4 regions of the Gracilibacillus salinarum genome follow, and region 2 is predicted to be linked to each of the others. Evidence: riboswitches for the same ligand, from Rfam matches in the RefSeq annotation. Region 2 holds a riboswitch; each other region holds the start of a gene.
The links. A riboswitch is a leader RNA that binds a small molecule or an ion and turns the genes downstream of it on or off. The one in region 2 is predicted to bind S-adenosylmethionine.

Region 1 (7,974 bases), 2.3 Mb from region 2:
TTTATTGTCAGCGCGTATTTTTTTACAATACAGAAACGAAAAGCTATACTTATCTGAAAGTCTAACACAATCAGAAGGTGATGATGATAGCGTCAGAATTTGCTTTGTTTAGTATTGTTATAGTGATATCACTTGGGATTTTTTCTCAATGGCTGGCATGGAGAATCCAATGGCCATCCATCGTGATCATGTCTATTGCCGGACTACTGATAGGTCCGATTACCGGTTTTATCAATCCACAGGAAGCGATTGGCAGTCTATACAGCCCAATTATTTCACTTGCTGTTGCCCTGATTTTATTTGAAGGAAGTACAAGCCTTGATATACGTGAGCTTAGAGGAATTTCTAAATCTGTTTATCGCATCGTAACATTTGGCGCGTTCTTAGCATGGATTGGCGGTGCTTTAGCTGCTCACTTTATTGCAGGTCTTAACCTGGAAATTTCATTTATCATTGGTGGGTTATTTGTTGTCACAGGCCCAACTGTTATTATTCCATTACTAAGACAGGCTAAATTAAAAACAAGGGTTTCTTCTGTACTGAAATGGGAAGGAATTATCGTTGATCCAATCGGCCCACTCCTCGCCTTATTCGCGTATGAAATCATAAAAATTACATCTGCTGAGTCATTTGAATTCAGTGATTTTATTCCTTTCTTTGGTGCTGCATTGCTCGCTGTGATGGCTGGATATATCATTGGTATACTGGTAAGTCTCCTGATTGGAAAAGGGATAATTCCTGAATACCTAAAATCCCCGTTTATTTTATGTTTCGTATTAATTTGTTTCTCGATCGGAGAAGTGATCATGCATGAAACGGGAATGCTTGCCGTGACGATCATGGGCATTACATTAGCCCGCACAAAAAAATATATCCGCTCCATTGGCAGTACCGGGCATTTTATGGAAGATGTATCAGTTCTGTTAACCTCTACTGTTTTCATTTTACTTACTGCTTCGTTAACGAGAGAGATTCTGACCGAAACATTCACATGGCCGATTATCAGCTTTGTCGTAGTGATGCTTTTTCTTGTACGACCGCTCTCGATTTGGATTTCCACAATTGGAACAGAGCTTACGTTAAAGGAGAAAGCATTAGTAGGATGGATCGCTCCAAGAGGGATCGTCGCATTGGCTGTCTCTGGTTATTTTGCTGAAGTATTGATCGCGGATGGTTATCAAAACGCAAGTATTTTAACATCATTAACTTTTGCTTTAGTCTTTATCACGGTTTGTGTCCATGGCTTTTCGATTGGACCGCTTTCTAAGCAGCTGGGCTTGGCAAATACGACATCCAATGGTGTCATAATGGTTGGTGCGAGCAGTTTTTCGATTGCCCTTGCAGCTCATTTAAAGACTTTAGACATACAGGCGTTGATTGCGGATTCCTCTGAGGACCTTCTTTACCAAGCGAAGAAGTTAGGAATATCCACTTACCACGGTGAAATTCTCTCGGAACAAAGCGATTTTGAAATTGATATGACACCGTATCAAACGATATTGGCAATGAAGGGGGATGGTGCATATAATGCGCTTGTATGCCAGTCTTATCTGCCAACATTCGGGTATCATCATACCTTTTCACTTACGATCGCTAAGAATACATCGGAGCTCCAAGAGCTTTCGCCATCCATGAAAGCCAATATGCTTTTTGGTGAAAAAGAAACTTTTAGGGAATTAAACAAGAAAGTCAACATTGGCTATACTTTTAAAACAATCGAAATGACGGAAAAGCAAACATTAGATCGAAATGAGCGATCGATAGAAGGTACACCGCTATGTGTGAAAAGTAAAAATGGCAAATTAATTTTTGTTACCTTACAGAAAAAAATAACACTCGATAAAGGAGATCAGCTAGTCGTGCTAGCAGCATAAGCCAAAGATCTTGGGAACAGCAAGTATCATGGAAAATCCATGATACTTGCTCGTTCTAACCTTATTTCTTGGAACGTCTTCTACGATAATTTACGTTTGTATTCTTTGCTGCCATTTCCAGCATTCTGTTTGCTGCTATTTGTGCCTGGAAAGCGATTTGCTCTTCATTAATCCCGACTAGACGACCACCTTCCACAACCACTTTTCCTCCAACAATCGTGGTATCCACCTGTGCTGTACCCGTTAGTACCGGTAAAGAGGTATCATCAAACAACGCACCTGCAAACTCTAATCTGTTGGTATCAATCATAAATAAATCAGCAGCTTTTCCTACTTCTAATGAGCCGATTGCATCCTCCCAGCCGAGAACTTTAGAGGATCCTCTTGTTGCCACATATAAACATTCCTCTGCTGATAAAGCAGTAGAGCCGTGCTGTAACTTATGTAAGAGATTCATAATTTTCACTTCGAGTAACATACTGGATGCGTCATTGGAAGCAGACCCGTCAACACCAAGACCAACATTCACATTATTTGCAAGCATTTTCTCAATTGGAAAGGTACCGGATGAGAGCTTCATATTACTGCTCGGACAATGCGCGATACCACACCCACATGCTCCCAGTTTCGTTATTTCCTCATCATTAAACCATATGCCGTGTGCATACCAGACATCCTCGCCTATCCACCCTGTTTCTTCCATTAGTTCCAACGGACGGAGACCCAGTTTCTCTCGACAGAAATCTTCTTCATCTTGTGTTTCCGCAAGATGTGTATGCATTCTAACGCCATAAGTGCGGGCAAGACTAGACGATTCTGTTAAAAGATCTTTGCTGACAGAAAAAGGTGAACATGGCGCCACCCCAATACGTAACATAGAAAATTTACTAGCATCATGATATGTTTCAATTACTCTACGGGAGTCACGCAAAATTGTCTCCTCGTCCTGAACAACCTCATCTGGTGGCAATCCTCCTTTTGATCGTCCTAAACTCATGGACCCTCTAGTTGGAAAAAAACGAATGCCCAAATCAGCTGCAGCACGAATTTCCTCATCGATCAACTCACCGCTCACAGAATTAGGAAACACATAAAAATGATCGGATACCGTAGTACAACCGCTTTTTAATAGTTCTCCCAACCCAACCATTGCACTTAAATAGACGTCTTCGGGACGAAGGTAACGCCAAATATCGTACAATGTGATCAACCAATCAAATAATTCGACATCCTGAGCACGTGGAATATTCCTGGTAAAAGTTTGATAAAGATGATGATGAGTATTAATCAAACCGGGAAAAATGATCTTCCCTTTCGCATCTATCACTTTATCTGCGGTTTGGTATGGAATATCCTCACCGATGGCAATAATCTCCTGCCCCTCAATATACATACTTCCGCCTTCGTATTGGTTTCTGTCATTGTCCATTGTTATAATATTTCTCGCGTTCTTAATTAAAAGAGAACTCACTGTATCACCTGCTTTGTTTATTTTTAGAATAAATTAATCGTGAATTGCTTATTTTGTCATTGTAGTGATAACACCAGTATAGGTAAAACCGTGTTATCCCAACTTATTGTCAATGATGATTGGTAAGATTTCCTTCAGGTCATCCACCGCCCAATCCGCAGAACACGTTCTCCATCCTGCGTCCTTTTTCCAAATAGCTTGCATACCAATACGCTGCGCTGCCAGCACATCATTTTCCGGATGATCGCCAATGAATATACTTTGATCAGGCTGTACATGTAATTGCCCCAGCGCTTTTTGAAAAATACGAGGATCTGGCTTTTTCATTCCTTCCCACTCGGAAATCAGGATCGTATCAAAATAATGTTCAATTCCTAGTGCTTTTATATTGTCCAATTGGAACTGTCCTTTACCATTTGAAATAATAGCTAGTGCGATACCTCTCTGTTTTAAATGATCCAACGTTTCTTTCAGATGAGCAAAAGGTACACAGCTGAACTGGAACTGGCTGATATAATCTGCAAGCAATGCTTCTGAGCTTAGACCCGTTATCTCGAATTCTTCTACCATCTGCTGGTAGACTTTATCCTTCCAGACATAGCCCCTGTTGTCTAATTCAATGAACCTTATAATATAGGAATCTTTTGATAAGTGATGTAACGAAGCTAGTCTTTCGTATTGATTCGTAATAAAATGCCGTACTGAAGCATCCCTATTTAACAATGTACCATCTAAATCAAATAAAACAGCCTTGATCATGTCAACTCCCCCTCATTACCACTAAGCTGCTAGCTAGCATTACATATTCCATATTATAGGAACACATCTTCATGTTCAGCTTGATTACTTGGATGCCTGCATTTAACCTGCCAATCTGATATAATTTGGCTCCTAATTACCTTCATTGTACAGCGAACAGTTATTTTTTTCCACAAGGGACAGGTGGTCTTCAAGTACTATCTTAAAAATTTTTAACTTGACGTTTGTCGAATTTTAGGGTAAATTTAATTTTATTAATTTCATATTTTACGATATTTCTTATCAAGAGAGGTGGAGGGACTGGCCCTTTGAAGCCTCGGCAACAGCTGTTATCAGCATTGTGCCAATTCCAGAAGCGTTATGCTTAAAAGATAGGAAGAGTATTTGAACATTGTTTAATGACCTCTCCTTCTTAAAGGAGAGGTTTTTTTATTTCGCAAAAACTAATTAGGAGGAAATAAATTATGACCATTTCTATTCACCCACCATTTAAAGCAGATCATGTAGGAAGTCTTTTGCGACCTGCCAATCTGCTTCAAGCAAGAAAAGATTACAAAACTGGCAAGATCACTGCCGGTCAATTACATGACATCGAAACACAAGAATTAAAACGTATCGTAGATAAGCAAATAGAAGTTGGCCTTCAAGCAGTTACGGACGGAGAGTTCAGAAGAGATTGGTGGCACATTGATTTTCTGGAGCACCTCAATGGAATCGAAGGATATGTTCCGGATCAAGGCTTTGATTTCGAAGACGAAGAGACAGAACCATACAATGTTCGTAATATTGGCAAGATCTCATTTAATCAAGATCACCCTTTTCTGCAAGACTTTAAAACATTTAATCAAATTGTAGACGGCCGTGCCGTTGCTAAGCAGACGATCCCGAGTCCTAATCAATTATTATATGTTGGCATGAGAAATCCTGATATTTATCCAGATATCGAAGCATATGCCGATGATATTGTGAATGCCTATCGTGATGCACTTGCTGCTTTCTATGAAGCAGGATGCCGTTACATTCAATTAGATGACGTTTCGATTGCTGGTTTTGTTACGGAAAATGACTTTATTTACGACCATGCTTATTCCATGGAACAATTATTTGATCTGTCTATAAGAATGGTGAATCGTGTACTAGAAAATAAACCGCAAGATTTGTATGTCACCACTCATTTGTGTCGAGGAAACTATCGATCTACTCACGCATTTTCCGGTGCCTATGATAAAATTGCCCCTCGTCTATTTGCCGAAGAAAAAGTCGACGCCTTTTTCTTAGAATATGATGATGAACGCTCTGGTACATTTGAAGCGTTGCAGCACATTCCCGCTGGCGGACCAAATGTCGTGATTGGTATCTTTACTTCTAAAAAAGGAGAACTAGAAGATAAAGACGAAATGAAAGCTCGTATCGAAGAAGCAAGTCAATTTGTTCCAAAATCACAACTGTGCATCAGTCCGCAGTGCGGATTCTCATCCACACATCACGGGAATAAATTAACCGAACAGCAGCAATGGGACAAGCTCAAATACGTAGTAGATATAGCAAAAGAAACACTGGAATAATGGAGTGATCACATGTATGCGATGGATTTAACGAATAAAATAGCGATTGTAACCGGAGGTACTAGCGGTATCGGAAAAGCAATCGTCGATGCATTTTTGGATTGTGGTGCCAAAGTGGCGGTCGCCGATATGGCACCACCCGCGACCACGGAGTCTGAACAGTTCTTTTACCAGCAAGTAGATGTGTCTGATCAAAAACAAGTAACAACTATGGTAGACAATGTTATAGCGCACTTTGGCCGAATCGATATTCTCGTAAACAACGCCGGCATTTCAACGATGGATTACTTTGTTGATATCAATGAACAAGACTGGGACAAAACAATGGATGTCAATGCGAAAGGTGTTTATATGTGCATGCAAACTGTCGCCAGGAAGTTACAGCAACAAGGAGAAGGTGGTAAAATCATCAATATCGCCTCCCAAGCTGGCAAAAATGGCTACCGTTTAATGGGCAGCTATGTTGCTTCGAAGCACGCTGTCCTTGGCATGACAAAAGTAGCTGCTATTGAATTAGCGAAGGATCAAATCAATGTCAATGCAGTCTGCCCAGGCATTGTAGAAACTGAAATGAAGAAAAAAGAACGAGTCATTGGTGGAAACTTACGCGGAGTAGATGCTGCAGCGATACAAGCGGAAGATCATTCGCAAGTACCACTCGGACGAACAGCAGTACCGGCAGATATTGCAAATGTAGTTGTTTTTCTCGCATCCAATTACGCTAATTACATGACTGGTCAAGGAATCAACGTGACCGGTGGTATGACAATGCATTAACTTAACTAAAAATGAAGGGGGCATTCATCATGTCTAACAACAAGGGGAATATAACGGCACTTGCCCCGTTATTCATCTTTGTCTTATTATTTATTGGAACTGGCATTATCTCAGGTGATTTTTCCAATATGCCGTTAAATGTGGCAGTTATTATTGCAAGTGGGATTGCCTTAGCGATGAACAGAAAAGAAAAACTTGCTGATAAAATTGATATATTTACGAAAGGCGCTGGCCATCCGAATATTATGCTGATGGCTGTTATTTTCGTATTAGCAGGTGCCTTTTCCCAAACAGCTAAAGGGATGGGGGCGGTCGATGCTACCGTCAACCTAGGATTATCCTTAATTCCTAGTAATCTATTAATGGTAGGATTGTTTATTGTTGGCTGTTTTATCTCGATCTCAATGGGGACGTCGATGGGTACTGTTGCAGCGTTAGCGCCGATTGGGATTGGTATCGCAGAACAAACTGGTATCCCTTTAGCATTAGCAATGGGAACAGTTATTGGCGGTGCAATCTTCGGTGATAATCTGTCGATGATTTCTGATACAACCATTGCTGCCGTTCGCACACAGAAAACAAAGATGAGCGATAAGTTTAAAGCGAACTTTTGGATTGTCCTACCCGGGGCACTCGTCACAGCTATTATCTTATGGATTGTAACATCTGGTGAGCAAATCGATGCCCTTGGAGATTATTCCTATCAATTTGTGAAAATACTTCCGTACCTCACCGTTCTGATTGCCGCAATTCTTGGTGTCAATGTATTGATTGTCTTAACAGGTGGTACAATTTTTGCAGGTATTATTGGTTTATTTGATGGATCATATACGCTCGTTTCCTTCGTTCAAGCTGTTTCACAAGGAATCATCAATATGGAGGATATTGCGATCGTTGCAATCTTAATCGGTGGTATTATTGCCATTATTCAGCATAATGGCGGGATTCAATGGTTGTTACATGCTGTCACAAGTAAAATCAAAACGAAGAAAGGTGCAGAATTTGCCATTGCAGGCCTTGTCAGTACAACAGATATCGCCACTGCCAATAACACTATTTCCATTATTATTACCGGTCCATTAGCGAAAAATATTGCAGATGAATATCAGATTGACGCACGTAAGTCTGCCAGTATTCTCGATATTTTTGCAGGAGGATGGCAAGGTATTGTACCTTATGGAGGGCAGATGCTAGCAGCTTCAGGACTAGCAGCTATTTCCCCTGTTAGTATACTACCGTATTCTTTCTATCCGATAGCATTACTGATTTTTGGGATACTAGCAATTTTGTTAGGTTTTCCACGATTCAAACAAAAATAGGAGTGATAAACATGGTCAAAAAAATGAACGTAGAAAGTTTTAATCTAGATCACACAAAAGTAGCAGCACCTTATATCCGCTTAGCAGGTACAACGGAAGGCGCAAATGGCGATGTCATCCACAAATATGATGTCCGTTTAAAACAACCGAACCAAGGGCATATGGAAATGCCCGCCCTCCATTCATTGGAGCATTTAATGGCAGAAAAC
Region 2 (7,974 bases):
CGTGGGCAGGACGGCCGAAGAACTCATAATCGATCGGATCCACCGCTAATGTTGGTGCTGTACCAGCCGTTTTGTCATACGGATGAATCATCATGCACGTATCCATTTCCTGGACGAGTCCATGTCTGACAAAGGTTCCCTTCGCACTGCCATTTGGTCCGCCTTCTTCTGCTGGTGTACCGAATACCACGACTTCCCCGCCAATTTGATCAAGTGCTTTACTTAATGCAATCGCAGCCGCAACGCTCAACGTCCCGATAATGTTGTGACCACAAGCATGTCCCAAACCTTTCAAGGCATCATACTCTGCCAAAAAACCGATCTTCGGCCCTAGTTTTTCCGAAGCGAATCGGGCAATAAATGCTGTCTCATGCTCCGGAATGCCAGACTGTACAGCAAACCCTTGCTCACTGAGGCGATTTCGCAATAACTCTGATGCAAAGAACTCCTCATTACCAAGTTCAGGATTGGCATGAATTTGATGACTGATATCCAGATACGTCGCGATATTTTTTTCAATTTCTTCGATTATAATCTGTTCCAACATGATGCTTCCCCCATTCATTTCTAATGTTTTTAGAAAAACTCGGCATTCGCCTCGTCCATTAGCGAGTGCCGCAGTTTTTCTTATACTTATTACATTTTAAATTTTCACTACGTCGAAATGCTTCTATGCTAAAATTTTATACTTTCCTAACGTGTAAAAAAAGGAGGGGACAACGATCATCCCCTCACTCCCTTACCAGCCAATCTGATCCAACGGCACAAATGTAGGAATTAATGAATCATTAAATACCTCTTCAATATGTGCTGCCACTTCTTCCGTTTGATAAATCTCTACTAACTTCTGAAAGACCTCTTTATCTACCTCATCTGAACGTGCAGCGATGATGTTGATGTAAGGTGTCGCTGTATCATCTTCAATAAAAATCGCATCTTCCACTGGTACGAAGCCTGCTTCCACAGCTACCCCGTTATTAATGATTGATGCCGTAACATCAGGCAATACACGCGGTGTCTGTGCCGCAACCATTGGTACAAATTCAAGATTTTTTGGATTTTCAACGATAGCAGACAGATCGCCATTTCCGTCAAATCCTTCTTCTAATGTAATCAAACCAGCTTTCTCAGCTAAAAGTAACGCACGCCCCATATTAGTGGCTTCCTGTGGCAGTGCAATTTTAGCGCCGTCTGGAACTTCACTTATATCTTCAATTTTTTCAGAATAAAAACCCATTGGTGCGATTATTGTCGTTGCAATTGGTGCTAAATCAAGATTTCTTTCTTCAATAAAAGAATCAAAATAAGATACCGTCTGAAAAGCATTTAAATCAATATCGCCATCTGCTAAAGCCATATTAGGACGAACATAGTCGGAGAATTCTACAAGCTCGAGGTTAATGCCTTCTTCCGCAGCTTTCTCTTTCACAAATTCCCAGATCGGAACACCCGAACCGTTCAAACCGATTTTCAATGTTACTTCTTCACTTTCACTGTCCCCGGCACTCGCTGAATCGTCACTGCCACAGCCTGCCAGAATTCCTGCAATTAAAATTAATAAGACCAATAATTTCTTTTTCAATGAAAAAACCTACCTTCTTCGTGATGTTTTGGATAATGTATTTCCTAGTGATTGAATCAGCTGTACGATTAATACGAGCAGTAAAACCGTCACAATCATAATATCTGTTTCAAAACGCTGGTAACCGTATGCTATCGCTAAATCGCCCAGTCCACCACCGCCGACAAAACCAGCCATCGCCGATGCACCAACGATCCCGATCGTCGCAATCGTAATATTCAAAATTAAAGAACTGAATGCTTCTGGAACCATGACGCGAAAAATAATTTGCCAAGGCTTCGCACCCATCGCTTCTGCTGCCTCAATCATGCCAGGTGATACTTCCAGCAGACTGCTCTCTACTAATCTTGCAATATATGGTGCTGCAAAAACGACTAACGGCACAATTGCTGCCGCTGTACCAATCGTCGTCCCAATCAGCAATCTAGTAAACGGTATGATAGCAACAAGCAAAATAATAAAAGGAATCGATCGCAAGAAATTAATTATGCCATTCAGCACATTAAAAAATGGCTTATTACCATATAAATTACCTGGTCTTGTGATCACTAGAATAATCCCCAGTGGTAGTCCTAAAATTAAAGAAAATGCCAGCGAGAATCCTACCATTTGCAGTGTTTGCAGGGTCGCGTCCAAAATTCTTGGCCAAAAATCCATTAACTTAATGTCCATCTGCTGTAACCTCCTCTACTCTTACTCTGCTGTTGATAAACTGATATGCCTGTTGGATGTCACTGGACTTTCCTCGCAATTCGACGACCAAATTACCGAATGGACGGCCTTGCAGCTCCACGATCTGCCCGAACAAAATATTGGTGTGCACATCATATCGCTTGGCAACTTCTGAGATAAGCGGCATTTCCGTCGAATCATTTTCAAAAGTTAACCGATAGATGGCGCTATTGCCTTGTGAATGCGTCACCTTGTCCATCACCGATTGCGGCAGCTCGTCGTTCATAACCGTTTTGACAAAATTCTTCGTCGTTTGCTGCTGTGGATTAGAAAAGACATCAAAGATCGAACCTTCCTCGATGACCCTGCCTTCTTCCATGACTGCTACACGATCACAGATCTCTTTAATTACTTGCATCTCATGGGTAATCATTAAAATTGTAATGTGATACTCATCTCTTACTTTTCGCAATAAATCAAGAATCGAACTCGTTGTCTGCGGGTCCAATGCAGAGGTCGCTTCATCACAAAGCAATATCTCCGGGTCAGTAGCCAATGCCCTCGCAATGCCGACACGCTGCTTCTGTCCGCCAGACAGCTGTTCCGGATAATGATCCGCTTTATCCGCTAATCCGACAAACGCTAGTAATTCCTCTACTTTTTGCTTGATTTTAGCCCGCGGTACTCCCGCTAACGATAATGGAAAACCAACATTATGAAAGACAGTCTTCGATTCTAGTAAATTAAAATGTTGAAAAATCATGCCAATTTTTCGGCGCACGTCTATCAATTCACTTTTTGATAGACTTAACAGATCGTTGTGATTAACAAGGACTTTACCGATATCGGGCCTTTCCAACAAGTTGACACAGCGTATCAAGGTACTTTTTCCAGCGCCACTAAAACCAATCACGCCAAAAATTTCACCCCGGTCAATCGATAAGTTAACCTGATCCACTGCAGTTATTTTCCTGTCGTTCGTTGTGTACGTCTTACTGATGTTCTGAAACTCAATCATAGCCTCACTCTTTTCTACCGTATTGTGTAGTGTCTTCAGATGAATTTAAAACAAAAAAATCTTCCCTTCATTCTTAGAAGAGAAGATTCAATAAGTATGTATTAAACTCCTCTTATCTTCCAAGTGAACGGTTCACTTGATGGAATTGGCACGCTCTTTTTATTCCGTAAACAGAATAAAACCCGTTGCCGAGGTTTCGCAGGGCCAGTCCCTCCACCTCTCTGGATAAGAATGAAAATAGTATGAATTTTTAAATAGCAATGTTGTTATTTTAAAGCACACATTACCTTTTGTCAACATATTCTGACAATTTGTGCAACTCTTACATCCAGCTTAGTTGCGCACGTTCTACAACAGCCTTCATTTGCTTATCCGGATGAAACAACAAATCGCCATGACCAACCGCCAGCACAGAAGGGTGCAGATTCGCTAATCGCTCTGCTGTTTCCACCGCCTTTTTTTTATCCCATGTAGCCCAGGCAGGAAACGGAAACTGCCAGCGGACATCTCCGGAAACAGCTAATCCGCCGAATGTCTGGAAGGCATCCCCTGCTATCAGACTATGATCGTTCACATTCAAAAAAGACATACTGCCCGGTGAATGCCCAGGTGACAGGATCGCTTTCAAAGAACCGATTTGAGTACCATCTTCAATTTGCTGAAATGGCACACGATTGATTTGTTTTTTCAGCCCACCCTTCAGCATTTTCAAATCTTCAGCAGGTACGAAAATATCCACCTCCGGCAGATCGGCTTTCAATCCAGCCAACGCTCCAATATGATCACTATGAATATGTGTGAGGACTATCTTTTCAATTGGCTTACCGATTTCAGCCGCAGCTTTGACAATCGCATTCTTGAAAAAAGGTAATCCTGCATCAACAAGTGTAAGGGATTGTTCCTCCTCTACAATATAACAGTTCACCGGAAAAAATCTCGGCATAAAGGCTAGCTGATACAGCTGATTAGTCTTCGTTATTTTCATCATCATCATCCACTCCCCATCCATAGATACGTTTGAAGGCATAAAGGGTTACATAAATATAAGAAAATAAAGGAAAGCTAACAGTAACACTATGCATGCCAGGAGGTAACTATGACAATCGTCCGACTAGGCTATGTGGCCATGAGTAAATATGTAAAAAATGCCTCACCTTCTCAAACGATGACTTTTAAGCAATTTGAAACCATAAGAGATCGGGAAGCCGCCATTCGCAAATTAGAGCGAATCTCCCTCGATAATTTACATAACACGTTACGAATTTTAAAGCATAACCGAGCATCTGACATCTTTTTTTACCGTCTGACCTCACGACTTATCCCACTAGCCAATCATCAGGAACTGCTGGATTGGCATTATATGAAGCCATTACGGAAGAAATTGATCGAAATCGGTAACTATGTAAAGCAGCATCACATGCGGATTGACTTCCATCCGGACCATTTTGTCGTGTTAAATTCTATCAAAAAAGAGATACTGAAAAATTCCATTCTGACCCTGAGAATGCATTATTTGTTGCTCAAAAGAATGGGCATCAACCCTGAGCATCGCTGCGTCATTCATGTTGGCGGTAAATATAAGGAAACCGAGAGATCACTGGAGCGCTTCATCGACAACTGGATGCTTGTCCCGAGAACGATACAACAAATGATGATGCTGGAAAATGATGATACCTCCTTCACGCTAGATGATACGCTGTTCTTATGCGAGAAATTAGGCATCCCTCTCGTCTTCGATTATCATCATCACCTTGCTCATCATCAAAAAGATAACTGGACGGAAAACTGGGAACGGATTGTTCAGACATGGAAGCACTCGCCGCTTCCTATTAAAATGCATATCTCCAGTCCCAAGAGCAAAGAACAAATGCGACACCATGCCGACTATATCGATGTCGATATGTTTTTTCGATTTTTAAAAGAGATAAACGGATCCGTTCCACAGATTGACTGTATGATTGAAGCGAAGTATAAAGATGCGGCATTGTTCCGGTTGATGAAGCAGGTTGGGATGCGGGAGGATGTGGAGGTGATGGATGGTGGGGCTTTTCGGTTGAAGTAGTTGATTTGTAGTTTCTTGGGATAATCTATTTTATCCTAATTGATATTATTGGGTGAAGCCTTATATATCATTATTTAAGAAAGGGGATAGAGCCATATAAAGTCTATCTACCTATTCACGTGCATATAGTTAAAGAAGATAAAGTGAGGGTTTTACGGTTAGCGTCGTGATAAATCCCATGTGTATTAGTACAGCAACGAATGGATAGAATGTGTTAATGAAATTAATATAAACTAAGGTTAATGAAATTGACTTTTCATTAACTAGGAAGCTATAATGGAGGTGAGGAGGTGTGGGAATAATGAGTTTTGCTGTATATAAAGAAACCGGAAAAGAAATTGAACAAGCCTTTAAAGAGCATAACAAGCCAAAGATTGAAAAAGAAACCAGCTATATTCTTAGTCAGCTCGTGATGATGATGATGGGGGTATATAGTTACCGAATTAAAAGCATCTATGTGAACACGCAACAACTTCATTTTAACTATTCATTTATCACCTCAGATACAAACCGGACTGCTTTACTGAAATGGCTAGATCACTTGGCCAGTCCAAACCACCCATATACAAATAATTATGAATTTGGTAAATTTAAAGTAGATGTTGAACAATGGTATTATCAGATTGGCGGAAAGGAGATTGCCTTCGACTATCATCAATCTTATCTTTTGAAGCCATCCGATGCTGCAGAACAGCTCGGCGTATCAACAGTAACCTTAAACAAATATGTAAAACAAGGATTCGAATACCTTAACAATAGTTCTCACTACCGCATTCCAAAACACATGATTCCACTCTGGCATGACACGGTTTATGCGATTAGAGTACAAATGATGTTTCAACAAAAAAAAATATGGAATCAAAAACCGGAAGAACGTCTAAAAGAGGTCGTAGATGAGCTTTTAGAATTTCAAATGAAATACAAAGCAGATACTGTCAAAGAAGCTTTCCAAAAAGCAGATAAAAATGATGCGGACACCCTGCCTGACTATTACGAGTGGGAAAGTCTAGAAGACGAGCTTCGAGATTTAAAAGAAAAAGTATATGGGGCTTGAATATGAAGAACAGAACATATGCTGACATTCACAAGCCTCTTTTTCCGGCTGACCTTCCCATCTTAATAGAAAAATTCGAAGATATCTTTGAAACTTATTCTTACGTTCCTGTTAAGGAAAAGGTTTATCCTAAAATGAAGCTGACAACCAATTTATTATCTGTTTTATTTCCATTTATTGAACACCCTGTTTACGGTAAAACTGGATTACATGCAATTGAAAAATATAAAGATGGAATAGTAAAAAAATATATGTACCAATGGAAGATCATCATCCCTAAAAAAGGGAAACACAAACAACACATTACAGCATGGGGAAACGATCCTCACGCGGAAAAAAATACCCCACCTGAATTACATTTCAAATCAGAACCACACCATCATCATTATATTCCAGGCGATTGGAATAAAAGAAAAGACAACTGGGAAGTATGGTCGTTAGATGATGCTTTACACTTTGTTGCCTATTATATTCGAAGTGGAAAAGAGTATAAACCAAAGTAAGTTAACTTCAATTTTTTTTAATCGGACACTCCTAAAATAAAGGATGTACAGACTCATCGCCCATACATCCTTTCTAACCATTCTTCTGTTTATTTATTTAGGCATTCCCAGAATCGTCTTCGCTTCTAAAAATTCTTCGATACCGTAGTCGCCCCATTCGCGTCCAATACCAGATTGTTTGAAGCCGCCAAATGGTGCACTAAAGTCTGCAGCGGCACCGTTAATGGTGATTCTTCCTGCACGAAGACTTTTTGCAACTTTCGCTAAGGTATCTGGATCTTCACCGACGACATAGCCAGCCAGACCGTAAACAGTAGTATTCGCAAGCTCAATCGCTTCATCGAGCGTATCGTAGGTGAATACTGTCATTACCGGGCCAAATATTTCTTCCTGCGCAATCGCACTGTCATGATCCACATTGGTAAACATCGTGATTCGGGAATAATAGCCCGTATCCAGTCCTTCCGGTTTACCTTTTCCACCGACAATTAATTCTGCACCATCATCGATACCTTTTTGAATATATTCTTGAACGGTTTTCCATTGATCCTCGGAAACCTGTGGTCCCATGAAGGTGTTCTTATCTTTCGGATCACCAACAGGGTACTCGTCCACTAATCGTCTTACAGCATCAACGAATTGGTCGTGCATCGATCTTGGTATAAAAGTACGTGTACCTGCTGAGCAAACTTGTCCTGTATTGGAAGCAATGTTAGATAGAGCGGCATGAGCTGCCTTGTCCACATCCGCATCATCCAGTACAACGATAGGGGATTTACCACCTAACTCAAGCGACACTTTTTTAATATCCTGTGCTGCATTTTCCATCGTTTTCGTACCGACTTTACCAGAACCAGTGAAGGAAACGAAGTCAATATCCGGATGCGAGCTGATGCCGTTTCCGACCGTTGAACCTGTACCATTGACTAAGTTCACAACACCTTTAGGAACACCCGCCGCATCCATTACTTCTGTTAACAGAATAGAAGCAAATGGTGTTTTGGATGCAGGTTTGAAGACTACTGTACTGCCAGATGCCAGTGCGCTGGCTAATTTGGTAGAAATCTGATTAGTAGGGAAATT
Region 3 (7,974 bases), 380 kb from region 2:
ATCCTCTGGTAACCGTAATAAGCCAAGAGACATTCCGGTTGCTTGCAAAATGATGTCACCATTTTGCTGGACTTGCGGTTCGAATTTTATATTGACGGGAACTTCACTTGAAAAAGCCTCAATCGTTCCCATTAAATGTACTTGTTCATCGAATTTAACGGTATACTGAATATTCTCGCCAAGCTTCGGTAATTTATCGATATATGCATTGACCAGTTCGTTCAAATTCGATTTGCTCGAACGAATGGTGAATTCTGCACCTGCTTCATCCTCAATAAATACTTGTTCCGGCTCTTCAGCACTCGGAGCTGGCCAGAAAATAAACAGTACAATTGCCAAAAGCAAAGCCAGGTTAATCGATACTAACGTAATAAATAATTTTCTCCAGTTCCTCACTTTTTTTTCTGCCATGTTGGTCATCCTTTATTCTTCTTCTGCTTGTCGTAAGTTATTTTCCAGATAGGTAATAACACGTTCCGCAATTAACTGATAGCCACGATGATTCGGGTGGAAATTATCATCAGCGTAAACATTCTCTGTTTCGTTCTGAAAAACGTCCTGCATTGGTATATATTGCACCTGTTCGAATTGGTTGGTTACTTCTAAACTTTTGTTGTTCCATCTGGTGATGATTTGATTTAATGCTTCAATTTCACCGAAATATTGTTCGAATGGATTGAAAAAACCAATTAAATAAATCTTGGCATCTGGCTGTAATGACGTGATCTTATCAAAAATAGCTGTAAGCCGTTCTCCGTATGGTCCTCGTCCTTCAATAAAAGGTTCCTCCGTAAGGTTTACGAAATTATCCTTCATTATTTTCATGATATCATTAGCACCGATCGTAATTAAGACCGTATCAGCTTTTTTAAGGGAATCTTGAATTTCTTCTTGTTCCAGTCGTTTTAATAAATGATCGGTACGATTACCGCGTTTTCCGAAATTATCGATGGAAACATTAATGCTCTGGTTATCAAGCTGCTCTTCTAAGACACCAACATATCCACCGTTTTCTTCCTCGTCTCCAACACCTTGTGTCAACGAATCCCCAATAGCGACAATATGTGCATCTTTTTTGAAGAAATGAAGAGCTTCCATCACTGCCTCACGGACGTGTGAAGAAATCGAGCTGTCTTCTTCTGGTTCTTCAGTTTGTTCCTCTTCAGCGGTTTCGTCCTCTGATTCTGTCTGATTATTTGTTGTCTCGTCGGTCGTGTTTGAATGTTCTTGCGGATCTGATGGCCAATTAAAATAAACAACCACCGTGATCGCAGCAATCAGTAATACGACCAGCATTAATACCTTTTTCCTCATGGTCAACACCTACAGTTATAAATCTTATCCTTATTAAGTATACCCGTCCATTTATGATTGCTAACATGTGTTATAGAATATGCATGTTAACGATTGAAAATGAGTCAATTTGTGAAATGATACGAATTGTATCATATATAATCTGACCGTGTTAAGAAAATTCGTTATAAAAAAGCATAAGACCGCAAACCGGAATGGCCTGCGGTCTCACATATATATATTTATCTTGGGGAGATAAATAACGATAGTCAGGGAGAGTTACTCTCCTCGGCGCAAGCGGTCTGCCTCATAAAATGGGCATTTGTTCTCGACAACGACTTGTCCGTTTGCTTCCGCCTTCTCTTTTACAGCAGGTTCTGTCTGCCCTTCAGCAAACCAGATGATTTTGGCTTGGTTTGTATAAGCAGCAGCTGCTTCTTTTTGATTTAAAATGTATAATATATCAATCTCACCGTCTGCTTGATCGGCTTCGGTGATGTGATAACCTAATTTAGATAATTTGCTGAGTGCTTCCGATTCTTCGATTGAGCCAGCCACTGCGATGGTCTTCGGACGAATATCGCCATTCTCTCTCGCAAGTGGGGAAGATAATGCCCAGGAAATGGCTTTCTCTGCACCCGTTGAAATAGTTGGTTCGCTCTCTGTTGCAACGGCTATCGCCTGATCTAAGTCCGCGATAATATCTTCAGCTGTTTCAATACCTACAGAAAGGCGAATTAATTCTTCTGTAACACCAGATTTCTTCAATTCTTCCTTCGACAATTGCTGGTGAGTAGTGGATGCTGGATGAATAATTAATGATTTCGCATCACCCACATTGGCAACATGAGACCATAATTGTACATGATCTATCACTTTTCGTCCAGTTTCTCTACCACCCTTTATACCAAAGACGATCATAGAACCAAAAAGGTTACAAAAATATTTTTTTGCTAATGTGTGGGAAGGGTGATCCTCGAGTCCAGGATAAGAAACCCATTCCACTTGTGGATGATTTTTCAGGTAATGCGCAACAGCTTCGGTATTCTCACTATGACGTTTCACTCTTAAATGCAACGTTTCAAGACCTTGTAAGAAATAAAAAGCATTCTGCGGGCTTAATGATGGACCAATATCTCTTAGCAATTGGACTCGAAGTTTAATCGCAAATGCCGGTGGCCCAATATCAATTCCGAAGCGAATACCATTATACGAATCATCCGGTTCGGTAAAACCAGGGAATCGGTCACTATTCCAATTAAATCGTCCACTGTCTACCACAATCCCACCGATGGAAGTTCCGTGTCCGCCAATCCATTTGGTAGCGGAGTGCACGACAATGTCAGCTCCCCAGCTAATTGGTTTGCACACATATGGAGTAGCAAAGGTATTATCGATGATAAGTGGTACGCCATTTTCATGAGCGATGTCTGCGACTGCTTCGATATCAAGTACATGTAAGCTAGGGTTGGTAATCACTTCACCATAGACAGCTTTTGTCTTGTCCGTGATCGCATCTCTGAAATTATCAGGATTGGTACCATCGACGAACTTCACGTTAATACCGTATTTAGGTAAAGTTGTGTTAAACAGGTTGTAAGTCCCGCCATACAAATTGCTGTCTGCTACAATTTCATCACCAGCATTGGCCAGATTCAGAATGGCGAGTGTAATAGCAGATGCACCTGAAGCAGTGCCAACAGCTGCAACGCCATCTTCTAATAAAGCAATACGCTGTTCGAAGACGTCGACCGTTGGATTCATGATACGTGAATAAATATTGCCCATTTCTGCTAGAGCAAAAAGATTTTGGGCATGCTCGGTGTTGTTGAATACATAAGAAGTAGTTTGATAGATTGGTACTGCACGTGCATTGGTTGCAGGATCAACTTGTTGGCCGCCATGCAATAAATTGGTTTCACTTCCTGGAAACTGAAACGGATTTGTCATTGATGTACCTCCTTTAAACTAATAAAAAAACCTCTTCTCACCGAGAGTAAGAAGAGGTTGCTTATGTAAGTTCAGTCCTCCTCTTATCTTTCAGGTCAAACCTGTAGGATTTAGCACCTTTTCAACAAAAAAATTGACGGTTGCCGGGCTTCGCAGGGCCTATTCCCTCTGCCGCTCGAAATAAGAGTTTGTATCTATTGAATTGTCTACATTATAAGTCATCTATTGCCAAGCGTCAACAAATTTATCAGAATTTTGCGAAGAACAGTAATCTTGGCGGTTTAACATAAACTTTATCAAGGGATAAACAGACGATCACTCCCCGATACGCTTCGCCAGCAATCAGTGGCGATCAAAAATCCCCACCAATTGAAGTCTCCTTTTATGATCATTTTTCGTTCGCTATGCATAGGATAAAGTGGGTAAAGAGACCAGGAGGGATGAACATGTCACAAAAAGGTGGAAAGAATGAGTGGGGCGAAGATCTTATCAAGAAACTAGATGCATTCCTTTATGAAAAACCAAATCGCAATGTAATGGAAACGATTGACAGTTTCTTTGAACAGGTAAAGATGCCAAAACAGATTCCCGCAGATGTTGTGGAGACAGACGATGAGTGGATCGTTCGTGTTGATTTGCCAGGGGTAAAAAAAGAACAGATCAAGTTGAAATTGCTAGGCAATCAAATATCTGTATCCGTTGAACAGGAAGAGGAAACCGATCAGCAACAACAATCATATCAATATCATCATAAGGAAAGAAGACAGCAACGCAAACAGCGGACGATCACCTTACCATATGCAGTCGATAAAAAAACAGCCAAGGCAAGTTTTCAAGATGGCGTATTGGAAATAAGAGGGCCAAAAAATCAAGCAGAGGATGACGCTCTAAGTATTGACTGAGCTAATAGCAATTGCTATTAGCTTGCTCATAATTGTGCTATATTAGGAATAGACGAGTTTATTAAAAAAGGAGGTTTTCGTTTGGCGATTACCCAGCTCATTATCAGTTTTTTGTTGGTATTTAATATTGTCTTATCATTAACTATCATCTTCCTTGAGCGAAAAAATGCCACAGCGACTTGGGCTTGGATCATGGTGTTAACCTTCATTCCGATATTTGGATTTATTTTATATCTTATTTTTGGAAGAAAGTTAAGCAACAAAACGATTTTTACTTGGGATACCAAAAGTAAATTAGGGGTAAAAAAAGCTGTGCAGCACCAATTGCGGGAGATAGAGAACGGTGATTTCTTTATTAATGATCCCCGTTTGTATTCCTATAAGGATTTATTTTATTTACATTTGCGTAATAATGATGCGATTTTCACACAGGACAATGCAGTCAATATTTTTACAGATGGTAATCGTAAGTTTAACTCGTTATTAGATGACATCGAACAAGCGACAGACCATATCCATTTACTTTATTACATAGTAAGGTCTGATCAGCTCGGAGTCCGACTTGCAGAAGCATTGATTAGGAAAGCGAAAGAAGGGGTGGAAGTACGTTTCCTTTATGATGATCTTGGTTCGAGAACATTAAGCAGAAAATTAGTCCGCAAAATGCGACATGCTGGTGCAGAGGTAGAAGGATTCTTCCCGCCATTAATTCCAAAGGTCAATCTTAAAATCAATCACCGTAACCACCGGAAATTGGTGATTATTGATGGGAAAGTAGGCTATATCGGTGGTTTCAATATTGGTGATGAATACCTTGGACAGGATAAAAGATTTGGCTATTGGCGTGATACGCACTTACGGATTGAGGGAAGTGCCGTTAAGAATTTACAGACTCGTTTTATATTAGACTGGAATCAGGCCTCGCGTCACGATATTGAATATGATGAGCGTTATTACGATGCTGTGCCAATGGGACACGCCGGTATGCAAATTGTTTCAAGTGGACCGGATTCAGACTGGGAGCAAATTAAGCATGGTTATATTAAGATGATCATGTCAGCAAAAGAGTATGTGTATATACAAACCCCTTATTTCATACCAGATGAAAGTCTGCTCGATGCTCTGAGAATAGCTTGTCTTTCCGGAGTAGATGTCCGAATTATGATCCCGAACAAGCCAGATCATCCGTTTGTCTATTGGGCAACCTATTCATATATTGGTGAACTATTAAAAGCCGGTGCAACGGTTTATATTTATCAAAAAGGCTTCCTGCATGCTAAAATGATAGTAGTGGATAGTAAGATTGCCTCCATCGGAACGGCAAATATTGATGTGAGGAGTTTCCGTCTCAATTTTGAGGTGAATGCCTTCTTATATAATGAAACACTTGCAGAAATGCTGGTAGATGAATTTGAGAAAGATATGGAATATGTAACTACGTTAACCTTGCCACTGTATCAAAAACGGTCACTCTGGATTCGTACGAAAGAATCGATTGCAAGGTTAATATCGCCAATCCTGTAAAAAGAACTTGGCAGCAGCTAAGTTCTTTTTCGCAGATGGTCCACCATCATTGTAAAAAGTAGATGTCACAACTCTTAAATATAGCTTGCAATCAAATGAACCACAGGCGAAAGGATCGATAGAATGCGCACGTTAAAAGTAGAAGAACTTGTGAAAACATACGGTGACAAATCGTTATTTGATCATATTTCCTTTTCGATCACGGATCAGGACCGAATTGGACTGATCGGTGTCAATGGAACAGGAAAGTCAACCTTGCTGAAAGTACTGGCAGGCATGGACCAGGCGGAGCAAGGAACGATTGATCATCCGAATGACTACCACATTGAATATTTAGATCAGGAGCCTCGTCTTGCTGAAGGCGACACGGTATTAGATCAGATTTATTATGGGGATGCTGAAATCATGGTGACGCTTAGAAAATATGAAGCGGCCGTTTTTGCATTGGAGCAAGATCCTGCCAATGAAAAAATGCAACAGCAGCTCATAAACATGCAGGACAAGATGGATCAACTGCAAGCATGGGATGCCATGACAATTGCCAAAACCATTTTGACCAGATTAGGAGTACCTTCATTTGACAAAAAGATCGAACAATTGTCAGGAGGTCAGCGAAAACGGGTGGCAATCGCCAAAGCATTAATTCAGCCTGCTGATTTACTGATTTTGGATGAGCCTACCAACCATCTTGATAATGATACCATTGAATGGCTCGAAGAATTTCTGCCTTCTTATTCTGGCGCTATTTTACTCGTTACGCACGACCGTTACTTTCTGAACCGGATTACGAATCGTATGTTTGAATTGGACAAGGGCAATTTATATACATATGTTGGCAACTATCAGACATTTCTTGAACAGCGGGCACTGCGCGAAGAACAAGAGCAGCAAGCAGAACGCAAGCACCAGAATATCCTTAAGAAAGAAATAGCTTGGTTAAAAGCAGGCGTGAAGGCAAGAACAACGAAACAAAAAGCTCGCATTGACCGTGTCGAAGATATGAAGGAAAAAACATTCGATACGAACAAACAAACGTTATCGTTTCAGGTCGGCTCTACCCGCCTGGGGAAAAAGGTAATGGAAATGACCAACTTAAGTAAATCCTATGATGGCAATGTTTTGTTCAAGGATTTTAATCTGTTAATCAAGCCTGGTGACAGGTTAGGGATTGTCGGCGCCAATGGAAGTGGTAAGACAACATTGCTCAACATGCTTGCCGGAAAAATCGAACCAGATGCTGGGGAGATTGAAGTTGGGGAGACTGTGAAAATTGGTTATTATACACAAGAGCATCCACCACTGGATGAAAATTTGAAAGTGATTGATCTTGTTCGCGAAGTGGCAGAAGTGGTGCATACGGTCGATGGATCCGTAATTACAGCAGAACAAATGCTGGAACGCTTCCTTTTTCCAAGGTCACAGCAGTGGACATTGGTCCGTAAGCTCTCTGGTGGCGAACGAAGAAGATTGTACTTGCTGACGGTTTTAATGAAGGAACCGAATGTGCTGTTCTTAGATGAGCCCACCAATGATCTGGATACCGAGACGTTAACCGTATTAGAAGATTACCTGGAACAATTTCCTGGCGTTGTAATTACCGTTTCCCACGACCGTTATTTCTTAGATAAATCGATCGAGCAGATCATCGCATTCACAGGAAGTCCGTCGTTAACCACCTTTTATGGTAATTATTCTGAATTCCGTGAGCAGCAGAAGCAAGAAGAGGAACAGAGCCAGCCTGCGAAATCGCAAGCAGCGCAGAAGCCCAAGCGGAAAAAGAAAAAATTATCGTACCATGAACAAAAAGAGTGGGATACGATTGAAGACGAGATTACCGAATTAGAATCGGAACTGGAACAGGTGCAAACGGAAATTACTGAAGCAGGCAGTGATATTGGTGCGATTCAGCCGTTATACAACAAACAAAGTGAATTAGAAGAGCAATTGGAACAAAAAATGGTTAGATGGGAAGAGCTTTCCCTTTTAATAGAAGAAATGAAGGAGGAGTCATAAATGGCAGATCAACAACTGCAAGAAAAATACGCAGAACTGGCGTTAAAGACAGGTGTGAACTTACAAGAAGGACAAGCACTAGTCATTAATTCATCAATTGAGGGAGCCGATTTTGCCAAAATTGTCGTTCGCAAAGCATACGAAATGGGCGCGAAAAATGTACACGTTAACTGGGCAGATGATGAATTAACCTTGTTAAAATATCAATATGCTTCTGAGGAAGTGCTAACGGATATCCCGGAATGGCAAATTGCTAAACAATTAGCATTTGCAGAAGATGGTGCAGCTTTAT
Region 4 (7,974 bases), 470 kb from region 2:
CTTTCTCACCACGCGCAATAGCGAAATAAGTAGACAAAGCGGATGGATCATGGTGCTGGAATCTTTTTGGAATAATATTGAACGCAACCGCCGTATCTAAAACGTGGTCATAGAAAGAAAAATCGGCTACTGGGATTACATCGATACCTTGTTCCTTCTGCTTCTTTAGCGCTTTTAAACGTAATTGTTTCGTCTGATTTAATAAGGATGCCTCGTTAATATCACCTTTCCAGAAAGCCTCAATTGCTTTTTTCCATTCTCTTTTTTCTCCAATACGTGGATACCCTAGATTTGCGCTTAAAATAGTAGTCATTAAAAAAACTCCTTTTCGATTTATATTTTCGTTACAGCTTTGGTTTGCTGGTGTACATATTCTGTTAATTCGGCTGTCGCCGGATAGTGCATAAATGGTGTAATAATATAGATGCCGTGAAAGTATTGAACGGCTGTATCAATTAATTCTTTCGCAATATTGATTCCTTCTCTGCGGCTGTCCTCTTTGTTCTGATGCTGCTGCATGCGTGATCGAACTTCGTCTGACAGCTTCATGCCTGGTACTTCATTATGTAGAAATTCTGCGTTGCGATGAGAGGTGAGTGGCATGATGCCAATAAATATCGGTTTGTCAATGTGTTTCGTTAACCGGTGTAATTGAATGATTTGTTCATGATTAAAAATCGGTTGAGTGAGAAAATAATCAGCGCCATGCTTGATTTTTTTCTCCATCCGTTTTACTGCTTTTTCAAGGTTGGCAACGTTCGGATTAAAAGCTGCTGCCACTTGAAAATTGGTTTTGGTTTTCAATGAGCTGCCAGAGAAAGATAATCCTTGATTACATTGTTTGATCAATCTGGTTAATTCAAAAGACGTTACATCAAATACAGAGGACGCGCCTGGGAACCCGCCAATGCGTGTCGGATCGCCAGTGATGGCAAGAATTTCATCGAATCCTAATGTGTGCATGCCTAATAAGTGTGATTGCAATCCAATTAAATTGCGATCGCGGCAAGTTAAATGAATCAGCGGTTTTACCTTACATCCAAGCTCTTTCATTTTGACTGCCATGGCGACATTACTGATTCTTGGTGTAGCTAACGAATTGTCTGCTAATGTAATGGCATCCACACCGGCTTTTTCCAAGGCAAAGACACCTTCGATGAAGTCATTCGTATCTAAATGTTTTGGTGCGTCCAGTTCGACTATTACTGTATGATCCTGCCTGGCTTTATCGGCCAAAGTAGCATGTTGTGGCGGTGTTGCTTGTTGTTCAGGTGTGAACGTAATGGTTTTGACTTCTTTTTCTTTTAATGGTGTTAAATCTTTAACACCATCTTTAAAAGCACGGATATGCTCAGGTGTCGTACCACAACAGCCACCGAGTAACCGGACACCTTGATCACGGAAGTCTTTGGCACACTGTTCAAAATATTGGGTGCGTTCGCTATACACCAATTTCCCGTTTTCATAGGCGGGCAGGCTGGCATTCGGATAAGCAGCCAGGTATGCTTTTTCTAATAAAGGCACAGATTCCAATGCTTTAAGCATGTAATATGGCCCAAGGTGACAATTGACACCAACGACATCAGCCCCTGAATCTTCCAATTTAGCTAATGCATAGGGAAGGCTGATACCATTTTCCAAAACGCCCGGTTCATGCATGGAGACGTTAGTAATGATTGGTATATTCGTCTCTGCACGGGCAATTTGTAATGCTTCCTGGATCTCTTCGAAGTCATAATAGGTTTCAAGTAGAATCCCATCAACACCTTCGAGTAAAAGGGTGAAGAGCTGTTCCTTGAAACTGCGGACAATTTCTTTCCGCGAAGCTACTAACTTTTGTACACCTCGTATACCACCCATTGTACCGAGTACGGCCGCCTTATCGCCTGCTGCACTTTTGGCGATTTTGACCGCTTTGGAATTAATATGATGGACACGATCTTCCAATCCGAAGCGTGTCAGTTTAATATAATTGGCACCATACGTATTGGTTTGAATCACTTCGGAACCGGCATCAAGATAGGATTGATGCACACGTAAGATGTCATCTGGATGACTTAAGTTGTACGATTCAAAGCATCGATCAACACCATGAGCATAGAGCAGGGTGCCGATCGCGCCATCTGCCACAACCAAACGATCTCTTAAACTAGTAAGAATGTCTGGCAAGGAGAATCACCTCTTTTCTGCAAAATAAAAAATCCCCGTCTACTTAAAGACGGAGATAGATTGGTAAATGTCTCTCATCTTCAAGCTTTGCGCTTGCTGGAATTAGCACCTTGTCATTAATATGACGGTTGCTGAGGTATCGTCAGGCCAGTCCCTCCACCTCTCTGGATAAGAAAGTATGTAATTGTTAGTAACTTTTGTAAGTATATTACATTAAAAACAATTCAATTACAAGTATTTTTTGGAAAAAGTTTCAGAAAATTTAGTTTGCTTGACAGTATACACAGCTGTGATAAGATTAAAATAGTTGAAAATGATTATCATTAACAGAGGGGAGAGCCTTCATGAGTTTACAACAGTTAATTAAAGAACGCCGCTCAATCGGCTCGTATTTAGATAAGGAAGTGTCGATAGAACAAATAGAAGAAATGTTGGAGACGGCTGTTTGGGTACCCAATCATAAAATGACAGAACCTTGGCGTTTTGTATTTCTGCAAGAGGAAACAAAACAAAAATTAGCCGAAATTAATCGGGAAGTGGCAAAAGCAAAAAGCCATAATGCTTCAGAAGAAGATCTGAAAGTGATAGGTGATAATGCATATCAAAAGGTGATGAATGTACCTTTTATTTTCTTTGTCATTAATACATTACACAAACAGGAAAAACTTCAAGAAGAAGACTATGCATCCTCAAGCTGTTTACTGCAAAACTTCAGTCTATTAGCCTGGGAGCAGGGCTTAAGCGTATTTTGGAAGTCTGGTAAATTGGCATTCTGTGAGGAGACAGCAGCATTAATCGGTTTGCAGGACAATGAACGTGTGGTAGGACAAATTCATGTCGGTTACCCATCCAAATCCCAAACACCAGTACCAAGAACACCAGCCAAAAACCGCATCACGATTTTATAATACAACAGGAGGGAAGTTTCCCTGTTGTATTTTTTTATGTGTCAGGAAAGTATAAATTTTAGGCTATATGATGTTTCGCTGACAGAATCGGCCACGTCCGGCTCCAGCGCCCAGAGACTAGGCGACTTCGCGAAATCGCCCTACGATAAGTCATCATCGATTCGCAAGTTCACCGTGATTCCTTTATCTCAGTTGATTCGCTCCACTCGCTACGTCTCTAAACGGGCGCTTGCGCCTTTGTTCTGTGGCAGGAAAATTTTAGCGATAAAGAAGCGCGATGTAATGAAAGTCTTGAATGTAGCAAGTATAGGAAAAACTACGGTACTTGCTGATAAGAATGAAAAATAGATAATTCCTCTCAGTAGCGAGATAAGAAAGGAGCCAAAAGTAGTGAGAGGTAGTGCGAGATTTGTACCGTTTATTGAGAAAGGGACCAAAAGTAGTGAGAGGTAGTGCGAGATTTGTATCGTTTATCGAGAAAGGGATCAAAAGTGGTGTGAGGTAGTGCGAGATTTGTATCGTTTATTTAGAAAGGAACCAAAAGTGGTGAGGAGCAGTGCGAGATTTGTATCGTTTATCGAGAAAGGAACCAAAAGTGGTAAGCAGCGTAACAAGATTTGTAGTGTTTAAAAAGAAAGAAGACAAATGATGGTGTTTCCCAGGTGTTTGTTATTTATTTTAAGCAAAGAAAGTATATAAGTACAGTCGTAGAAGTAATCATGCTGAATAGGAGATAGGTAACTATAATATGGATTATGTCAACTAAGGCTGTATGGAAAACGGTCATTTTGAAATATTTTATCTACGTTGTGTATTTCGCAAGTGAAAAGTGAGCCAAATCGCAATTTAAATTTGAGCCACTTCCTCAGCACTTGTTTTTAGCCAATCCTCCGTTTCTTTCATTCTGAAAGAAGGCCCATTCATGTTTAACACATGTGATTTGTGTGTTAAACGGTCTGTTAATGCGGCAGTAAGTACTGGATCGTGGAAAATCTCCTGCCATTTTAGAAATGACAGGTTGCTTGTAATAATGGTTGATTTCCTTCCTGCTCTTAACGATAGGTGAGAAAATAATAATTCTGCACCTTCTTTGTCAAATGAGATATAACCTAATTCATCGAGAACAACCAAATCATATTTTTCAAATTTCAATTCAAATGATCGCAGTGTTCTCTCCGAACGATGTTCCTTAAGCTGGTTAATTAACGAGGGTACCGTCGCAAAAAACACTCTATATCCAGCTAAGCATGCTTCCATACCTAATCCTATGGCAATATGTGACTTACCTGTACCTGGTGATCCTGTAAGAATGACATTTTGTCCTTCCGTAATAAAATCCAAAGTTTTTAGAAACGGTAATTTTTGTTTTGCTTGACTTGGCAATGCCTCTACGATTAATTCTTCTAATAGCTTTTTCTGCGGGAAATTAGCTGCACGGATTCTGTTTTGCTTTGCGCGTACTAACCGATCACTTTTCTCCTGTAAAAGAACTTGCAATAAAACTTCATAGGCTTGTTTTGGATTTTGAAAATCTGTTTCCTCCTGTACCATTTTCCGAATGCTTGGTAAACGTAATTCTTTACATATCTCTACAATTTGCTGCTTTTTATCCATATTTAGTTACTCCTTCATCTATTTGCTTAAACATATTGGCATAGGCTCTCATATTGTTTTCTGATTGATACATCGTTTCATCAGGGTTATATACTTGGACTCCTTCAGGAGTAGATTGTTCACAAATGAATAAAATTCTTTCCGTATTTACATATCCTGTTCGTATAGAATTTAATTCTTCCACCGCCTTTAAGACCCTGTCTAAGTTGTTATTTTCTTTAATATAGAGGAGTAACTCTATGAATTCTTTTTCTTTTCCGATATAATGATGGTTGTATATATTTTTTATTTGTGTTGGTGCCTGCTTAAAGCTTTGACTTTGAGTGATGGCACCTTTTTTCTTTTGAAATGTTTTTAAATAATGGTAGATATTCATCTCCCATTGATGTAACCCCCAATTTCGTGGATGTTCTGCCACTAGCTCTCCTTCTACAAATAATTTGATTTCCTCTGCTCCTACCTTTGCTTTAAGGTATTTTCCTACATGTCCTTCTGGAACAGAATAATGATTTTGTTTAATAACTACTGTACTATACTTATCCACTCGACATTCAACCAGATCAGCAACGTCAAATGGGGTAATCACTGCGAGTTTTGATACAGACTTTTCCTTTTCCATTAAAATCACGTGCTTTTCTTTATGTTCATGATGATGTCGCCCATTTATTCTTTGTAATGATCTAGAAAGATGGTCTTCAGCCTCTCTTAAACTCGTAAAAGAGTATTTCGATGAAAAGGCTTTTCGCCTTATAAACTCTACACTTCGCTCCACGTGTCCCTTCTGGTTACCTTTTCTTGGTTCACAGAGACGAATTTTAAATTGATAATAGTTAGATAGATGAATCATGCTATCCGTAATGGCCCTCTCTGTTCCAATAAATGATTTCACAACGGTTCGCATATTGTCATAGGTAAATACCGAAGGTATAAAACCAACATGATCGATAAATTTCGTATGAACATCTAACACGCAAACTTGTGACTCAGATTGATATAGCCTCGCAAATCGATAATTACTATGTGCTAACGTAAACACTGCAAGTGAAAAACTTCTAATCTTCCCATCTATCTCTAGCTTTACTTCCCCCCAGTCAAATTCAACTTCATATCCTGGTTCACAATACCGTCTGATGAAAACTTCCTTTGTTTTTGCTGCTTCCTCATTAACAAAGTTCCTAACAGTTGTATAACTAATGGGATACCCAGCATCTATTAGGCTCTCGTGCATATCTATTATTTTCATTTGCTGTTTATTCATATAGTGATTTCTTTTCCACTCATTATCCTTTATGTAGCCTCTAAGAATATTTTTAATTTCCTCTGTTAATACTCTCTTTTTACCCGTTCTCTTTTTATAAGCAGGGGGCTTTACAATATCTTCTGTAATCGGTAGATTACGAACATCATTCTTCCTACTTTTCTCAAATTCTTTTATATACTTACTGACAGTATTCCTTGCCTTCTTTGTTTCCTTAGCAATCTTTCTCTCACTCATTCCCTCCAAATATAATTGTATGATGGTCTGTTTCTCGCTCAACATAATCACTCCTGATGCTTCCCCCTAATATGTCATTAGGGTTATTTTCTATCAAAGTGGCTCAGTTTTCAATTGCTATAGTGGCTCACTTTTAAGTTACCATATACATACGTTGCAAAGCTCCGGAAATAGGCTCCGCGTCCTGTAAGCACGGCTTCAGCTAGGATACTACTTGAACAGCATCTTTGCTTTGCTGCCTTGTGCCGAGGAAGCTCACCTCGAAGTAACACTGGCAGACACAGGCACAGATAAATGGATCTTCAGCTCGCGCTGATTATACGGGAGTCTCCGCCTATTTCCTACGCTTTAGGGAAGTGCTACAACGGATGAAACAGCAAAAAGCAGTGGTTCTAGACATTTTTCAATAGCAATTATATATGCATACGATCACTATTCTATCTCTTACAAAAGTTGTAGAGTCCACATCTTAGCGGAGGCCAACCACGGAGACTCCCGCGGGATTGTGCAGGCGCTGAAGATCCACTTTGAGAAGCGGTCTTCTTCACAAAGTTAGCTTCAGCCGTGCCCCGCAGGACGTGGACCTCCCCCTGTCAAGTAAACAACTAAAATAATAAAAGACTAAGCTACTGTATTTTCAAAACATTCCATCGGGGTATAACCATTTAATGTTAGTTGTAAACGTTCATAATTGTAAAAGTGAATATACTCCATAATGGCTTGTACTAATTGAGAAAAGGTTTGATATTCTTGTTGATGTAGATAATATTTTTCGCATTTTAATGAACTCCAAAAGCCCTCCATCGGTCCATTATCAATACATTTCCCTGGACGCGACATACTATGTTGTAGTCCTGCATTCTCCACGATTCGTTTAAATCCATACGAGGTATATTGTACGCCTCGATCCGTGTGAATGAGAGGGTGCTCGCCGTCTGATAACTCGTTTAAAGCCTCAATCAACGTATCAAATACCAATTCATTGTTATTCGCTCTTCTTATCTTAAATGCCACAATTCGGTTTTCGTTTAAATCTAATATGGCGCTTAAATAAGCTTTGTTCCCTTTTCCGTACTTAAATTCTGTCACATCTGTTAACCATTTCTCATTCGGCTTATCTGCGTGAAACTCGCGATTTAAGATATTCGCTGCTGTGTGCTCAGGTCTTGATGGTATATAGGATCTGGTTTTTCGTCGTATAACTGCTTTTATCCCTTCAATATCCATTAATCGATAGATACGCTTGTGATTGATCGGATGCTCAAATTTTCTTTTTAACTCGCTAGTCATTCGCAGATAACCAATTGCTTGATCCCATTCATCGTACAACTTACGTATCTCTTGTAACAATTCTCGATTAAACTGATCTTCCTCTGTATCTTCTCGGATTAGCCACCTGTGATAGGCACCACGATTAACCCCTGCCACCTCACACAATAGACAAATCGAAAAGGCCGTTTCTTTTTGTAGTTGTTGAATCACCTGATAGAGATGCTCATGACGTACTCTAGTTATCGTCGTGACCACCTCCTCTCCTAGCTCGTCCCACTTTTTTAAGAAAGCCACCTCTGCACGCAATCTTTCATTTTCCTTATCTTTTTCTCGATTTTCACGCTTTAGTTTCTCCTCTTTCGTTAAATCAGCCCATGATTTTGGTTTTCCACGTCGATCCTGAAGTCCATCCCAGCCTTTAGCTTCAAATTTCCGTATCCATTGATATACCTGTTGATAAGAAACACCATACATGTCAGCGGTGTATTGGTAATCCTTATCATGATATAACGCAAA

Region 1: linked by a shared signal. The riboswitch ahead of MUN87_RS19635 (5-methyltetrahydropteroyltriglutamate--homocysteine S-methyltransferase) and the one ahead of MUN87_RS08130 (methionine ABC transporter ATP-binding protein) in region 2 are both predicted to bind S-adenosylmethionine.
Region 3: linked by a shared signal. The riboswitch ahead of MUN87_RS09795 (PLP-dependent aspartate aminotransferase family protein) and the one ahead of MUN87_RS08130 (methionine ABC transporter ATP-binding protein) in region 2 are both predicted to bind S-adenosylmethionine.
Region 4: linked by a shared signal. The riboswitch ahead of MUN87_RS10205 (bifunctional homocysteine S-methyltransferase/methylenetetrahydrofolate reductase) and the one ahead of MUN87_RS08130 (methionine ABC transporter ATP-binding protein) in region 2 are both predicted to bind S-adenosylmethionine.

What each region holds. Positions count from the first base shown of each region.
Region 1 covers NZ_CP095071.1:4,177,950-4,185,923, reverse strand. Annotated here, with positions in the region: gene MUN87_RS19650 (cation:proton antiporter) at 81-1,874, shown strand; gene MUN87_RS19645 (8-oxoguanine deaminase) at 1,936-3,345, opposite strand; gene MUN87_RS19640 (HAD family hydrolase) at 3,439-4,104, opposite strand; SAM riboswitch class I at 4,381-4,482, shown strand; gene MUN87_RS19635 (5-methyltetrahydropteroyltriglutamate--homocysteine S-methyltransferase) at 4,569-5,669, shown strand; gene MUN87_RS19630 (SDR family NAD(P)-dependent oxidoreductase) at 5,682-6,446, shown strand; gene MUN87_RS19625 (Na+/H+ antiporter NhaC family protein) at 6,476-7,765, shown strand; gene MUN87_RS19620 (S-ribosylhomocysteine lyase) at 7,777-7,974, shown strand, end outside.
Region 2 covers NZ_CP095071.1:1,726,401-1,734,374, forward strand. Annotated here, with positions in the region: gene MUN87_RS08115 (M20 family metallopeptidase) at 1-547, opposite strand, end outside; gene MUN87_RS08120 (MetQ/NlpA family ABC transporter substrate-binding protein) at 740-1,582, opposite strand; gene MUN87_RS08125 (methionine ABC transporter permease) at 1,592-2,254, opposite strand; gene MUN87_RS08130 (methionine ABC transporter ATP-binding protein) at 2,244-3,272, opposite strand; SAM riboswitch class I at 3,382-3,504, opposite strand; gene MUN87_RS08135 (MBL fold metallo-hydrolase) at 3,595-4,257, opposite strand; gene uvsE (UV DNA damage repair endonuclease UvsE) at 4,369-5,334, shown strand; gene MUN87_RS08145 (MerR family transcriptional regulator) at 5,636-6,388, shown strand; gene MUN87_RS08150 (DUF6516 family protein) at 6,391-6,891, shown strand; gene MUN87_RS08155 (aldehyde dehydrogenase family protein) at 6,985-7,974, opposite strand, start outside.
Region 3 covers NZ_CP095071.1:2,104,957-2,112,930, reverse strand. Annotated here, with positions in the region: gene MUN87_RS09805 (YpmS family protein) at 1-411, opposite strand, end outside; gene MUN87_RS09800 (SGNH/GDSL hydrolase family protein) at 424-1,314, opposite strand; gene MUN87_RS09795 (PLP-dependent aspartate aminotransferase family protein) at 1,573-3,243, opposite strand; SAM riboswitch class I at 3,324-3,430, opposite strand; gene MUN87_RS09790 (Hsp20/alpha crystallin family protein) at 3,690-4,145, shown strand; gene cls (cardiolipin synthase) at 4,227-5,669, shown strand; gene MUN87_RS09780 (ABC-F family ATP-binding cassette domain-containing protein) at 5,793-7,682, shown strand; gene MUN87_RS09775 (aminopeptidase) at 7,683-7,974, shown strand, end outside.
Region 4 covers NZ_CP095071.1:2,192,718-2,200,691, reverse strand. Annotated here, with positions in the region: gene metE (5-methyltetrahydropteroyltriglutamate--homocysteine S-methyltransferase) at 1-313, opposite strand, end outside; gene MUN87_RS10205 (bifunctional homocysteine S-methyltransferase/methylenetetrahydrofolate reductase) at 334-2,169, opposite strand; SAM riboswitch class I at 2,241-2,344, opposite strand; gene MUN87_RS10200 (nitroreductase family protein) at 2,514-3,077, shown strand; gene istB (IS21-like element helper ATPase IstB) at 3,924-4,691, opposite strand; gene istA (IS21 family transposase) at 4,684-6,228, opposite strand; gene MUN87_RS10185 (IS3 family transposase) at 6,808-7,974, opposite strand, start outside.